Regions from separate parts of the Nocardiopsis sp. B62 genome, predicted to be linked through region 1. Evidence: predicted binding sites of a transcription regulator. Region 1 holds the regulator's gene; the other holds the start of a gene.
What was found. The regulator LexA, encoded in region 1, represses DNA repair genes until DNA is damaged. The targets are predictions, from matches to a motif close to TCGAACANNTGTTCGA.
Positions count from the first base shown of each region.

Region 2: the regulator LexA is predicted to act here: its motif matches at 1,983-1,998, upstream of KBX21_RS13310 (DUF6504 family protein).

Region 1 is NZ_JAGPXK010000003.1:112,017-119,615, reverse strand. Features, by position in the region: gene KBX21_RS04650 (hypothetical protein) at 170-475, shown strand; gene KBX21_RS04645 (CBS domain-containing protein) at 472-900, opposite strand; gene KBX21_RS04640 (vitamin B12-dependent ribonucleotide reductase) at 1,019-3,763, opposite strand; gene nrdR (transcriptional regulator NrdR) at 3,893-4,369, opposite strand; gene lexA (transcriptional repressor LexA) at 4,979-5,710, shown strand; gene KBX21_RS04625 (alpha/beta fold hydrolase) at 5,760-6,851, shown strand; gene KBX21_RS04620 (hypothetical protein) at 6,870-7,541, opposite strand; gene KBX21_RS04615 (hypothetical protein) at 7,538-7,599, opposite strand, start outside.
Region 2 is NZ_JAGPXK010000010.1:92,457-100,055, forward strand. Features, by position in the region: gene KBX21_RS13295 (ROK family transcriptional regulator) at 1-122, opposite strand, end outside; gene KBX21_RS13300 (GNAT family N-acetyltransferase) at 183-764, shown strand; gene KBX21_RS13305 (NUDIX domain-containing protein) at 804-1,274, shown strand; gene KBX21_RS13310 (DUF6504 family protein) at 1,709-1,969, opposite strand; gene KBX21_RS13315 (M48 family metallopeptidase) at 2,200-3,129, opposite strand; gene KBX21_RS13320 (DivIVA domain-containing protein) at 3,247-3,930, opposite strand; gene KBX21_RS13325 (PT domain-containing protein) at 4,598-5,815, shown strand; gene KBX21_RS13330 (N-acetylmuramoyl-L-alanine amidase) at 5,944-6,831, opposite strand; gene KBX21_RS13335 (hypothetical protein) at 7,307-7,599, shown strand, end outside.

The DNA.
Region 1 (7,599 bases):
CGGTGCGAGCTTCGTCGGTGCGGTGAGAGGCAGCCTGGTGGTGACGCGAGGCCACCGCGCCGCCGCAGGCGTCCGTTGAGGGTGGTGGAGGGCGACGGGTGGGTCGGAAGGAGCCACAACCCCGCCCCGGCCTCGTCGTGACCGAATCGCACCGAACAGGGAGTTCTCCATGCTCGCAGTACCCAGTGCCGTCCTGACCACCGCCGGTCTGATCGGCGGCTACTCGGTGGCGCGCGCCACCGGAAACCGGCCCCTGGGAGGCGCGGTCCTGGCCGGATTCGGCGCGGCGGCCTTCGAGACCACCCGCCGAAACTCCGGCCTGGGCACCGCCATCGCGCTGACCGGCGTGTACGTGGCCGCCTTCGGCCTGTCGCACCCGCTGGCGAAGAAGGTCGGCTCGTGGCCCGCCGTCCTGGGGGTGACCGCCGCGACCGCCGCCGTGGCCGTGGCCTCCGGCGACCGTTCCGAGGCCTAACGGCCGTGGATGTAGGCCTCCAGCTGGGCCCGGTCGTCCTCCAGACCCCGTAGACGGCTCTTGACGAGGTCGCCGATACTGACGATCCCGGCCAGGCGTCCCTCCGCGGTCACGGGGACGTGCCGGAACCGGCGCACGGTCATGTGTTCACTGACCTCCTCGACGGTGTCGTCGGGGGTGCAGGTGACGACGTCGGAGGTCATGATGTCGGAGACGGGGGCGGACATCAGCTCCGGCCCCCGGCGCTCCAGGTGTCGGACCACGTCGCGCTCGGAGACGATCCCGACAAGGGTGTCGTTCTCGGCGACCACGACGGCACCGACGTTGTGACGGGCGAGTTCGGTGAGCAGTCGGGCGACGGTCGCCTCGGGGGCGACGCTCACCACCTCCGGGCCCTTCGCCCGCAGGATCGCGGCTATCAGCATGGGAACCACCTTCCACTGGCCGTCGCCGGGTGCCGAAGGGGTACCCGATCCCCGCCCCGCCAACCAAAGGTGTGGACCACCCGGGGCGGGCTCCCTCGGGAACCCGCCCCCTCGAGTGTCAGCTGCAGCCGCTGGTGGCGCCACAGCCCTCACAGGCGAAGCAGCTGCCCGCGGGGCGCATCCTGGTCCCGCAGGTGGTGCACAGCGGGGCGTCGGCCATGAACCCCTCGTCGGGAGCCAGCCGTTCGGGGCGCTCCTCCCGCGCCGGGGCCTCGGCGGAGGCGGCGGACTGCGCGTACGACTCCACCTGCACGGCCGCCTGGGACGGGTCCTCCCCGTGGACCTGGGCCTCACGCTCCGAGGCGGACAGCACTCCGAGCGCGGTCCGCTCCTCGTAGGGCAGGTGGTCCAGGGCCAGGCGGCGGAAGATGTAGTCCACCACCGACTGCGCCATACGGATGTCGGGGTCGTCCGTCATGCCCGCCGGGTCGAAGCGCATGTTGGTGAACTTCTCCACGTAGGTCTCCAGCGGAACCCCGTACTGGAGGGCGATGGAGACCGCGATGGAGAAGGCGTCCATCACCCCCGCCAAAGTGGAGCCCTGCTTGCCGAGCTTCAGGAACACCTCGCCGAGGCCGCTGTCCGGGTAGGAACCCGCGGTGATGTACCCCTCGGCGCCGCCCACGGAGAACGAGGTGGTCTCGCTCGGCCGCTTCTTGGGCAGCCGCCGCCGCACCGGCTTCGACACGTCCTCCGCCTCCGCACCGGAGGCGGACAACGGCTGGCCCACCTTGCAGTTGTCCCGGTAGACCGCCAGGGCCTTGAGCCCCAGGCGCCAGCCCTCGTAGTAGATCCCCTCGAAGTCGGCGACCGTGGCTCCCTCGGGCACGTTCACCGTCTTGGAGATCGCCCCGGACAGGAACGGCTGGGTCGCGGCCATCATGCGCACGTGCCCCATGGGCTCGATGTACCGGCGCCCCATGGCGCAGTCGAACAACTCGTAGTGCTCCCGTCGGAGCCCGGGGGCGTCCACCACGTGCCCGTGCTCGGCCACGTGGTCGACGATCGGCTCGATCTGCTCGTCCTGGTAACCCAGGTTCCGCAGCGCCCGGGGGATCGCCTGGTTCACGATCCGCATGGATCCGCCGCCGACCAGCTTCTTGTACTTGACCAGCGAGAAGTCAGGTTCGATCCCGGTCGTGTCGCAGTCCATCATGAACCCGATCGTCCCGGTGGGCGCGAGAAGGCTGGCTTGGGCGTTGCGCCAACCGTCGCGTTCACCGACCTCCAGGCACCGCTCCCACTCCTTGGTGGCGGCCGCGTGGACGGGCTCCTCCAGTGCGCCGATGGTGCGCAGGTCGTCGTTGGCGGCCGCGTGCTTGCGCATCACGCGTTCGTGAGCGCTCTGGTTGCGCTCGAATCCGTCGTAGGGGCCGACCACACCGGCCAGTTCGGCGCTTCGGCGGTAGGCGGCCGCGGTCATCAGCGAGGTGACGGCGGCGGCCACGGCCCGTCCGCCCTCGGAGTCATAGGCGTGGCCGGTGGCCATCAGCAGCGCGCCGAGGTTGGCGTACCCGATCCCCAGCTGCCGGTAGGCCCGTGTCGTCTCGCCGATCCTCTCCGTGGGGAAGTCCGCGAAGGTGATGGAGATGTCCATCGCGGTGATCACGAGTTCGGTGAGCCGGGTGAACCCCTCGACGTCGAACGTGTCGTCCTCGCGTAGGAACTTCAGCAGGTTGATCGAGGCCAGGTTGCAGGACGAGTCGTCCAGACTGAGGTACTCACTGCAGGGGTTGCTCGCGCTGATGCGGCCGGTCTCGGGGTTGGTGTGCCAGTCCTGGATGGTGCCGTCGTACTGGATGCCCGGGTCCGCGCACTCCCACGCGGCGGCGGCCATGCGGTGGAAGAGCTCCTTGGCGTCGACGGTGGCGATGACCTCGCCCGTGGTGCGGGAGGTCAGGCCGAACCCGGAGCCGGTCTCCACCGCGCGCATGAACGCGTCGGACACGCGGACGGAGTTGTTGGCGTTCTGGTACTGGACGCTGAACATGTCGTCGCCGCCCAGGTCGACGTCGAAGCCCGCGTCCCGGAGCGCGCGGATCTTGTGCTCCTCGCGCGCCTTGGCCCCGACGAACTCCTCGATGTCGGGGTGGTCCACGTCGAGCACCACCATCTTGGCCGCCCGGCGGGTGGCGCCGCCGGACTTGATGGTCCCGGCGGAGGCGTCGGCGCCGCGCATGAAGGAGACCGGCCCCGAGGCGGAGCCCCCGGAGGACAGCAGCTCCCTGCTGGAGCGGATGCGCGACAGGTTCACCCCCGCGCCGGAGCCGCCCTTGAAGATCAGCCCCTCCTCCTTGTACCACTCCAGGATCGACTCCATGGTGTCCTCCACGGAGAGGATGAAGCACGCGGAGACCTGGGCCCTGGAGGTGGTGCCGACGTTGAACCAGACCGGGGAGTTGAAGCTGAAGAGCTGGTGGGCCAGGGCGTACTTGAGTTCGTGGTCGAAGACCTCGGCGTCCTGGTCCGAGGCGAAGTAGCCGTGTTCGCGGCCGGTTCTGGTGTAGACGCCGACGACGCGGTCGATGAGCTGTCTGAGGCTCGACTCGCGCTCGGGAGTGCCGACGGCCCCCCGGAAGTACTTGCTCGTCACGATCTGGGTGGCGTTCACCGACCAGGTGACGGGGAACTCGACGCCGTGCTGCTCGAAGTTGACGGTGCCGTCGCGCCAGTTGGTCATGACGACGTCGCGGAGTTCCCATTCGAGGGTGTCGTACGGATGGACGCCCTCGGTGGTGTTGACCCGGCCGATCGTCAGGCCCTTGCCCCGGCGCCTGGTCGTGCCGTTCGTCCTTCGCGTCATGGCGACCTCTCCCCCGAAGGTCATGCGCGGACCCGGCGGTGACCGCGCGGACGTTCATGTGTGTTCGGGGTGGTGCGGAAGGCACGGTCTCGGCCGGGCTCTCCACCCACCATGCGGCGGTCGCCGGGGTTACCCGGTGGTGTCGACCGCGGGCTCCCCCTCGCGGTCCTCCCGCAGGCTCGCGATCTCGGCCTCGAAGTCGGCGAGGCTCTCGAACCCACGGTAGACGCTCGCGAAGTGCAGGTAGGCGACCTCGTCCAGGTCACGCATGGGACCCAGGATGGCAAGGCCGATCTCGTGGGCGGGCACCTCGGCCACACCCCGGCCGCGGATCTCCTCCTCGACCCGCTGGCCGAGTTTGGCGAGGGCGTCCTCGGAGACGGGGCGGCCCTGGCAGGCGCGGCGCACCCCGGCGATGATCTTGGTGCGGCTGAAGGGTTCGGTGACCCCGGACCGCTTGGCCACCATCAGCAGGACGGTCTCCTGCGTGGTGAAGCGTCGCTCACAGACGGGGCAGGTCCTGCGGCGCCGGATGGCCGCGCCGTCGTCGGTGGACCTGCTGTCGATCACCCTGGTGTCCGGATGACGGCAGAACGGACAGTGCATCCCGGTTCACCTGGCTTTCCTGTACCCGACCAACAACCCTGGAGGTCTACTTAACCACAACTTATTGACCACAGCCCCCATGTCAACACCAGATGTTGTGGTCGAACCTAGGCGCCGGGGCGGACACCCGCAACCCTGCCGACGGCGTGTCCCCAAACCCTGGAACAGGGGCGGCCGAGGAACGGGGTTCGAGGAGGTGGAAACGGGGATGTGCGGCTCCGGGAGCCGAATCCAAGGATAAGGGGGCGCGGGCGCGCGGCTCGACGCCCGCCACACCTCGGCGCCGACCGAATTCCCCCCTCTCCCGCGAGCACGGAGTGGCGGCGGGGCACGGCGAGACGAACCCCATACCGGATCGCACATTCCCCGGACAACGGCCACGGCGCGCGTGTACACACATAAGTCCGGACCCCCGGAAATCGGGGCGCGAAAACACAATGCGAAATCCCCACGCGCCCTCGTCCACACGTTCTCGAACGCTTGTTTGATATCACCGTGTGCAACGACTAAAGTTGACCTTGATTTCACACCGGCTTCGCCGTCCGGTCCGCGTGGCCGATCCGGCCACACACAGGCCCTGACCGAACCGAACACCGAGGAGGCCCGGCCGTGCCGGAGGAGAACCCCGGAGCCGTCGGCTCCGGACCCACCACCGTTCTTTCGCCCGTCGGCGACCCGGGCCCGTCCGGGTCCGACACCCCCAAGCTCACCGCACGTCAGCAGAGTGTCCTCAACTGCATCCAGCGCTACGTCCGGGAACGGGGGTACCCGCCGTCCATCCGGGAGATCGGCGACACGGTCGGCCTGTCCAGCCCCTCCAGCGTGGCGCACCAGCTCAAGGTGCTCCAGCGCAAGGGCTACCTGCACCGGGACCAGAACCGGCCGCGCGCCGTGGAGCTGCGCACCCCGGGCCGCGAGGCCTCCCAGACCCTCACCCAGGAGGAGCTCACCGCCGACTCCACCCGGGCGGCCTCGGTGCCGCTGGTCGGTCGGATCGCCGCCGGTGGCCCGATCCTGGCCGAGGAGGCCGTGGAGGACGTCCTGGCGCTGCCGCGCCAGCTGGTCGGCGAGGGCCGTCTGTTCATGCTCACGGTGGTCGGTGACTCCATGATCGACGCCGCGATCACCGATGGTGACCTGGTGGTGGTCCGTCAGCAGCAGACCGCCGAGAACGGTGACATCGTCGCGGCGATGCTGGACGACGAGGCCACCGTCAAGGTGCTGCGCCGGGAGCCGGACGGGCACGTGTGGCTGATGCCGCGCAACGACGCCTACGACCCAATCCAGGGAGACGAGGCCACCATCCTCGGCAAGGTCGTCACGGTCATGCGCCGGGTCTGAGCCCAGGTCCCCGAGCCGGGGGTGGTGGGCGTGCCGATACGCTGAGGGCGTGTCGACACCTGCCTCCGCCCCCGTGTCCCCTTCCCCGAGCCGACCCCGCGCCGCCCTGGCCTCGGCCCTGGTCGCCGGGGCCCTGCTGGTCTCCGCCTGCGCGCCCAGCGACGGCGACGGGCCCGCGCTGCCCGGTGCGGCCGGGCAGGAGCGCGAGGTCTCCTTCGAGGGTGGCGGGTTCACGGTGCCGGGCACCTTCACCGCTCCCTCCGGCGCCGGTGAGGGCTCCGTCCCGGGGGTGCTCATCGTCTCCGGCAGCGGTCCCACCGACCGGGACGGCAACGGCGCCGCGCGCCCGGAGGCCAACACCAACCTGAACCTCGCCCGGGTGCTGAGCGGTGCGGGTGCCGCTTCGCTGCGCTACGACAAGTTCGGCAGCGCGGACCCGGCGGACATGAGCGAGGCCGAGGAGGAGGCCCTCGACCAGCCGGTCGACCCCCTCGTCTTCGACCGGCAGATGGCCGCCGCCTACACGGAGCTGGTCGCCCAGCCCGAGGTGGACCCCGAGCGCACGGTCATCCTGGGCCACAGTGAGGGTGCCCTGTACGCGCTGCGCGCCCACGAACTCCTCGACGCCGAACCCGCTCTGGTGCTGGCCGCTCCGCCGGGCACCCGCATGCTGGACCTCATCGACCGCCAGGTGTCCGAGCAGATCCGCACCGCCGAGGCCCAGGGCGGCGTCGGCGAGGTGACCGCGGCGCAGATGCTCTCGGACCTGCGGGCGGGCCGGGCCGCCGTGCGCGCGGGCGGGGAGCTGCCCGAGAGCGACGCCACGGGGTTGTTCGACGAGAACAGCGCGGACTACCTGACCTGGATCGACTCCTTCGACCCCGTGGAACTGGCCGAGGGCCTGCCCGGGGACACCCCGGTGCTGGTCCTGTGGGGCGACCAGGACGCCCAGGTGAACGAGGAGGAGGTCGACCGGCTCATGACCGGCCTGGACGGCGCCGAGCGGGTGGACCTGTCGGGGGTCGACCACATCCTGCGCGAGTACGACGACTCCCCCGGGGCCGCCGCCCTCGACGCGGACCGTGCCTTCTCCCCCGACGTCACCCCGGCGCTGGAGGGGTTCCTCGACGGTCTCTGGTAGCCGACCCGGAACGATCCGCTAGTCGTCCGCGGGTGCGGGCAGCTCGTCGACGACGGCGCGGGCGAGGAGCTCGGCCTCCTCGGCGGCGGCCTCACCGTCCATGGAACCGATCGCGTCGTAGTCGGTGGCGGCGGTGTAGCAGGACTCCACGTACAGGTTGGAGACCCGCACACCCACGCATCCCACTTCGAAGGCGCCGTCCTCGACCCACGTGAGCGCCTCGTCCCCCAGGCCCTCCACGGGCTGGGTGTCGTTCTCCCCGGCGGTGGAGCGCAGGGTCTCGGCGGCGGTCTCCACGCCACCCTCGACCGGGGCGGCGACCAGGACGAGGGTGGCGGCGGACGGCACGGAGGCGCCCGCTCCCTCGGGAGTGGCCCAGCGGCACTGCCAGCCCGCCCCGAAGGGGTCCTGGCCGGTGCCGACGGTCTCCTCGATCTCACTCTCGTAGCCGGGCACCGACTCCTCGAGGGTCTCGGTCTCACCGATCCCGCACTCGGGCGCGGCCTCGAACTCGCCCAGTTCCACACTGTCGCGCAGCAGGTACCAGGTGAGCCATGCGGCGAGCGCCAGCACGGCCAGGATCAGGACGACGAGGAGGGTGACGGCCAGTCCCCGGCTCTGCGGCGGGGTGGCTCCGGGGTCCTCCGACTGCGCGAAGGCGGGCGGGGGCCCGGAGTGGGGGGTGCTCACAGGGCCTCTCCCAGCTGTTCGGCGAAGGCGACGACGGTCTCGCTGGCGCGGTCGTAGG
Region 2 (7,599 bases), on a different contig from region 1:
CCGGTGGCCGTGGCGACGGCGGCGCGCGAACACGGGGAGAGCGCGCGGACGGTCCTCAGCACGGCCCGGAGGTTGTTCTCGCGAATGGTGTGCAGACCCGCCGTGCCCGTACCGGCCGCCACCCGTACCCCCCGTTCGAAAACCCGTTGCCCGCGTGTGGGGGCGCTGGTTGGATTCCCATCATGGTGCCTCCCGACGTCTTCCGCGACCAGCCCTCCCTCTGCGGTGACCGGGTCCGGCTCGAACCGCTCGGGGCCGTCAACGCGCACGAGATCATCCCCGGCCTGGTGGACATGGACCCGCAGGTCCGCAGGCTCACTGGCACCCACCGGGAGTTCGACGCCGAGGAGCTGCTCCGAGTGTTCACGGCGCGTGAGCACCGACACGACCGGGCCGACTGGGTGATTCGCGCGCGGGCGGACGGCGCGGTCCTCGGGGAGTGCGCGCTCATCGACCTGGACCCGGACAACGCGGAAGCGCACTACCGGATCGCCCTCGGCTCCATGGCGGTCACCGGCCAGGGCTTCGGAACGGAGGCCACCGACCTGGTCCTGGAGTACGCCTTCGAGACCGCCGGTCTGCACCGTGTGGCCCTGGAGGTGTTCGCCTTCAACACCCACGCCGAGCGCTCCTACGCCAGGTCGGGTTTCGTCCGCGAAGGAGTGTGGCGCGAGCACCTGCGCTGGGACGGTGCCTGGCACGACGCGGTCCTGATGTCGGTCCTGGACCACGAGTACGCCGAACTCCGCCGTGGGCGTGGTTGATCAGCCGGACCCGCCCGGTTCGGCGTTAGTGTCGGTGCCATGCCCGTTCCGGACTTCGTCACCCAGTTGCGCGAGCACGTCGGCCACTCCCTCCTGCCCCTGGTGGGGGTGACCGGTGTGGTGCTCGACGACGACGGGCGCGTGCTCCTGCACCAGCGTTCCGACGACGGGCGCTGGGCCACCCCCGGCGGCATCCTCGAACCGGGGGAGCAGCCCGCGCAGGCGGTGGTCCGCGAGGTGTGGGAGGAGACCGGTGTGCGGGTCGAGGTGGACCGACTGGTCACCGTGATCGGTCAGGAACCGCACACCTACCCCAACGGCGACCGGGTGCAGTTCCTCGACCTCGCCTTCCGGTGCCGTCCGGTCGGCGGGCGGCCCCGGGTCGACGGTGACGAGAGCCTGGACGTGGACTGGTTCGCCGAGTCCGAGATGCCGCCCATGGCCGAACGCATCCTGGAACGTGTCCGCTGGGCCCGTAGCGACGACGGTGAACCGTACTACGAGCGCTGATACGGTGACCGACATGCAGCGCGCCGCAGTGACGACGACGCCGGAACCAGTCCCGGCGCGCTGAATCGAGTTTTCGACAGGCCCCGGGGCGAGTGCCCCGGGGCCTTCGTCTTGCGGTCACTCGTCCCGCCACCGGCTGTCCCTGCCCGGTCCGGGCGGCAAGTACGCGGACACCCCGGACCGGTGGCGCCGGTCCAACCGGACTCCTCGCCGAGGCCTTGGACGGATCGGGGACGGCCTACGAACGGGCCGAGGACGAGGCGGTCTTCCAGGGCTCCAAGATCGACGCGCAGATCACCGACGCCGCAGGTCGGGAGTTCGCCCTCTCCACCGTCCAGGTGGACTTCCACCAGGCGGAGAGGTTCGATCTGGCACGCGTCGGCGCTGACGGGGCGCGGCACTGGGCGGACCCGGGGTCGCGTCCTGTGGGCCGGTCAGCCCCACTGGCGCCGCATGGTCCAGCGGTCCGAGGCGGCGTCCCGGGAGATGTCGATGATGCTGGGGTGCCCGGTCTCGGACTCCGCCGAGACGCGGAGCAGGTGGATGTGGGTGGCCGGTACGCCCGGGGCCCCGGGCCGGGCGGGCCAGTCGCCGATGATCCGGCGCACGCGGAAGGTGTGGCCGCGCCACGTGAACTTGGCGGGGTGTCCACGGTCGGTGGAACGGACGTCGATCTGTTCGTTCAGGAGACTCACAAGGAACAGTGTATCGAACAGGTGTTCGAACACGTCAAGTCTCCGGGAGGTGGCACGGGTCGCTTTTCGTCGAGAACACCCTGGTCGGGGCGCTGTGGTGCGATCGTCGCGCGCCTGTGCGCCCCCAGCTGAGGGAGTCCGCGGGCGGCGTGTCCTCGCGCCGCCCTCAGACCGCTCGCAGCGCGGCCGTTCGCGCCGATGGCACCTGTGAAGGCGGCCAGGGGCGCTGCCTAGAGGAACACCCGGCCGCGGCGGTCGCGGTCGCGCAGGGCGGCCATCCTGCGGGTGTTGCTGGGGCGCCGCGAGAGCAGGTGATAGAGGATCAGCGAGCAGTCCCGGTCCGTGCGTGCCCGGGCGGCCATCTCGCCCAGGTTCACTCGCGTGTACAGGGTGGGGCCACCGGCGAAGAGCCGCACCGAGTGGGACCCCTCGGGAACGTGCGCGTGCGCGTGGTTGTCGGCCGTGTACTCACAGGCCCGGGACAGCGCCGAGCCCAGACCGGGGACCAGGTCCGCCCCGAGGGTGGCCACCCGCCGCCAGTAACCGGTGTGCCCGGCCGCGAGGTGACCCACCTGGTGGGCGACGAGGAAGGCGAGGGCCTCCCGGTCGCGCGGGAGGCCCCTGTCGTCGAGCAGGGCGTCCGACAGCACCAGGTAGCGCCGGAGTCCGTGGGCGGCGGCGTCCGCGTGAGCCGAGACCGGGCCGGGGCGGACGTACGCCTCCGGGGGGCGGGCCAGCCCCATGTCCCGAGCCAGCGAGACCACCACCCGGTACGCCTCGGGGAACTGGGTGGGCGAGATCCGGACCGACTCCGCGCGCTCACGGGCGTACCGGAGACCACGTGCCGACCAGCACACGAACGGCAGCGTGGCCAGCGCCAGGGCCGTCCACATCAGGGAACCCGAGGCCGACCACACCAGCCTCACCAGTATCACCGCCAGGGCCAGCGTCACCGTCATGCTGAGCGCGAGCAGCGGTCTCTCCCACGGGTGCGCCGAGGCCGGGACGACCTCCTCGTCGGTGTCGGCGTCGGTCGGGTACGGGTCGGCCGCGTGCCCACGCGGAGAGGGCGGCCGGGGCGCGGGCCACGGTCCGGGGATGGTGGTGCAGCTCGGAATCCCCTGGACCGTGCTCGTCGGGGAGGTACCCCAAGACGGCATGGAATGTCGCATACTGCTCCCCTCGGGCCGCCCTTGACAGGGAATGACTACTCCCTGTGCACAAATATTACTTTCCGCTTTCCTTTGTGTGGTGTGGCGGGGGCGGCGTGTCCGGGCTCAGGAGCGCTCGTGGCGGCGGAACTCCTCGGCGAGCTCGTCCAGGAACTGGTCCACCTGCGCCGGGTCGTACCCGGGGCGGGCCCGTGTGGTGGCGAACTGGACCCGCTCCACCTCGGCGGAGGTGAGCGTGGCCCGGTCCGGGCGCCCCTGGAGGAGGACCTCCAGGCTGTACTCGGCGCGGTCCAGGAAGTCGTCCACCTCCTGCTCGTTGTAGCCGGTGGTCAGCCGGGTGGTGGCGAAGCGCTTCTCCCTGATGTCCCGGGGAGCCATCCCCGGACCGTCGGACGGCAGGTCGGTCCGGTTCGGGTCCGCGTACCCCTGCCCTTGGCCGGGGTGGGGCTGTCCGGGGTCGGCCTGGCCTGCACGCGGAGGCAGGGGAGGCGGCGAGGCGGGCTGGCCCAGGCCGCGTCCGGCGAGGTCGGCGACGACGAGGTCGAGGAAGTCGTCCACCTCGTCCTCGCGGTAGCCGGGGCTCATCCGGGTGGTGCGGAACCGGGAGTTGCGGATCTCGTCCGCGGTGAGCAGCGGGCCCGTGCGCGGACCGCCCTCCAGCGCCACCAGGGTCGCCTCGATCCGGTCGAGGAGCGCGTCGACGTCCTCCTCGTTGTAGCCCGGGCGCAGACGCACCGTGTGGAACTTCTTGTTGCGGATGTCCGCCGGTGTCAGAGGCATGGTCCCCATTGTGCAGTTCACGAGGTTCGTAGGTGCGGTATCACGCATCCGCGTGTGAGTCCGGGGCCGCCCGGTCGGACGCCGGTGTTCGGCGGGAGGTGGCCCGCAGGCGTCCTCTGCCGCGTGGGGACTCGAACAGAACGCGGGCGCGGAAGGGCCGGGGGAGACTCATGGCCTGCATTATGCCGAGTGGACGTGGCGTGCGCCACACGACCGGTGGTTCTGGCCGGGTGTGGACGTGACTCCGGCCGTGGCCAGGCGTCCTCTCGGGCGCGGTCCTCCTTGTAAGACGCCCCATCCCGGTGAAGGTTTACCGGAATCAAAAAGAATGACTGGAATTGTCGATGGCGATTACTCAGTGCGTTCGAAGGTTCATCGTGACCTTTTCGATATCAGTGATCATGTATTTGATCTTTGTGGTGACTGTATTGTCTCCATGGGGAATGGAAAGCAACTCGGCCGGTTCTTCCGGCTCTTGCCCTCTGCGGGCCGAAACCGTGCACGCTCTCTATTTCCGCAGGTCACGGGCTTCTGTGTGCCTTGGCCGTCCCCCATTCGACCCTGGTCCGTGATTCCGCGTTCCGAGACTTCCCGCCTTTGTGTTCCGGCGGTGGAAGCCCAGACCAGGCCTGGCCCCGACTCATGTGGGCCTGGATGATCCAAACGAGGATTGATCTTGAAGAACGCTTCTCGAATCTCCGCACGCCGCGTGCTCCAGGGCGGTGCCGCCTTCGCCGCGCTGGGCGCCCTCACCCTGGCTGCCGCCTCGCCCGCCCACGCCGACACCTACGGGTGGGGCTACGCCTCGGCCCTGGGCGCCTCCAGCCCCACGCAGACCTACATCACCAAGGACCAGACGGTCTCGGACTCCTTCAGCGGCGCCATCGGCAGCTGGCTGACCGTTGAGGGCACCACCACCGCCACCGTCAACTCCAGCGGAGCCACCGGTACCGCCGTCGTCGACACCGCCCGCATCGTCATCACCGAGGCCGACCTCCCCGGAATCCTCGACCCCGAGGACGACGCGGACGAGGACGAGGAGACCCCGGACGAGGACGACGAGGACACCGAGGCCGCCGAAGACGAGGGCGACGACGACGCCCCCGAGGGTGACGACACCACGGAGGCCGGTGACGGCGAGGGTGACACCGACGTCCCGGACGACGGCGGCACCGACCAGCCCACGGACCAGCCGACCGAGCAGCCCACTGAGCAGCCGTCCGACGAGCCCGCCGACCCCGCCGAGGACGGTGACGACGACGAGGACAACGAGAACACCACGGCCTCCGCCGACGTCATCGAGCTCGACGAGGAGAACTCCGAGCTGGTCGACAACGGCGGCGAGATCCTGCTCGAGGCCACCATCAACGGTGCGAGCGTCTCCACCAGCCAGGGCTGGGACGGTTCGGTCAACCACGGCTTCGACGCCGGGGTCCTCGGCGAGTCCACGCTCCAGGCCCAGGTCGAGGACGAGACCGTCGAGCTCCAGGTGTCGCTTGAGCCCGTCAGCGGTGTCTTCGAGACCGAGGACGCCGGGTTCGTCTGGAACGACGCCGTCACCGACATGTACATCACCTTCAGCGTCGGCGACGAGATCGTCTCCGGCTTCCTGATCGCCGAGAGCGCCGCGGGCATCACCACCGGCTCGGTCGACGATGGTGGCGACGACGGTGGCGACGACGACGCCAAGAACCCGCCGGTCAAGGAGCGCGACACCGACACCGTCCCGAAGACGGAGGCCAAGGACGCCCAGCCCCTGGCCAAGACCGGTTCGCCGATCGCCGGTCTGATCGCTGCCGGTGCCGCGATCGCCGCCGGTGGTGGCGCCGCCGCCTACCTGGCGCGTCGCAAGAAGAAGAGCGGTGAAGAGGCCCCCGAGACCAACGAGGGCTAGCCGGTCCGGTTCCGACACCGTCCGGGCCGTGTGAGATGAGCGGCGCGGACGGTTCGGTCCGACCGCCGCCAGGGCGGGCCCCGGGGAGAGATCCCCGGGGCCCGCCCTGTTTGCGTCCGGGTCCGCTCCTACCGGCGCAGGAGGTAGGTGGCCAGCCCACGGGCGATGGAGTCGGCGGCGCGCTCACGCCACTCGGGGTCCTCCAGGAGTTCGGCGTCCTCGGTGTTGCGCATGTTCCCGGCCTCCAGGAACACCTTCGGAACCGTGGACATGTTCAGTCCGCCCAGGTCCGTGCGCTCGTCCAGGCCCTCCTCCGCGAGATAGTCGGCGTAGGGGATCTCGCTGCCCTCGAGGTACTCACGGCGGATGTCCTCGGCGAGGAGAGCGGACGGCTCGACGATCTCCTCGGTGAACCCGCTCACCTCACCGGGGGTGATGACGTGGAAGCCCCGTCCCGAACCGGGTCCGCCGTCCGCGTGGATGGACAGGGCGACGTCGGCCCCGTTCTCGTTGGCGATCTCGGCCCGCTCGTTGACGCACGGTCCCACGCCCTCGTTGTCCTCGCGGGTGAGGATCACCGTGGCGCCGTCCGCCTCCAGCCGTTCCTGGACGAGCAGTGACAGGTCCCAGTTGAACTCGTGTTCCGCGTAGCCGTTGACGCTCTCGGCGCCGACGGTGTCGCAGGCCTTCTCGCCGGGTCCGGCGGGCACCAGCGCGTTGATCTCACTCGGGGCGTCGGCGTTGCCCCCGTTGTGACCCGGGTCGATGACCACGATCCGGTCACCGAGCGGGCCGCCGCCGGGCGGGACCGCCTCGTCGTCAGCGGGTGAACCGTCCTCTCCTGGGGCACCGGACCCGTCCTCCGGACCGGGCAGCGGAGGCGCCGCGGTCGGGTCGGTACCGGGTACGCCGCCCGCAGGGGACGAGCAGCCCGCGGTCCAGACGACGGCGAGCGAGAGCAGGGCCAGAGCGCGGGTGGCGCGGCTCCGGCGCCCTGTTGGTACGCAGACGAGCATGCCCCAAACGTAGCGGCAGTCCGTGACCCCGTCGTACCCCAACAAATCAGGACGTACGGGGTCCCTTTGAGTTCCCGCGTCCGGACGAGCGCCGGAGTACGCACGGTCCCCACGCCCCCCACCTGTCACGTCCTCCTGGTGCGCCATCCCTTTCGGTTCCGCGTTCCGCCAGCTCAGAACGGTGCGCCACCGACCCCCCGGAGCCCGCGAACCACCACCCCCGCGTCGACAGAACGGTTTCCGTTTTGTGATCAAGCGACTAGGCTCGCCGTGTGGACCGCCCCGCACACGGCACTCCACACCGAACCCGTACCTCGACCGGGAAAGGGGCGCGAGGCCCCACCCCGGAACACCGCTCCCGGCCGCCAGGCCGGTCGGAACACCCCGCTCCGCCGCGACAGCGCCGGGGCGGGACCGGTCCCAGGGCCGGTCATCCCCCAGCAACAACAGGAGTGTTGTGGTGACTCCCGCCAGAATGTCCGCTCGCCGCCTCCTGGCGGGTGGCACCCTCTTCGCCGCCCTGGGCGCGCTCGGGGTCGTGTCCGCGCTCCCCGCCTCGGCCGACCAGCTGGTCTGGGCCAACGCACAGGCCTGGGTCGGCGACGGTGACATCGTCTCGGGGTACTCCACCGCGATCAGCTTCGGCGGTGAGACCGAGGACGAGGCCGGGGCCGACCCCGTCGTGGGAGCACTGGCCGAGTTCACGCGGGTCAAGGGGGAGAGCCGCACCCTGGTCAACGACAGGGGCGCCCTGGCCCAGTCGGTGGT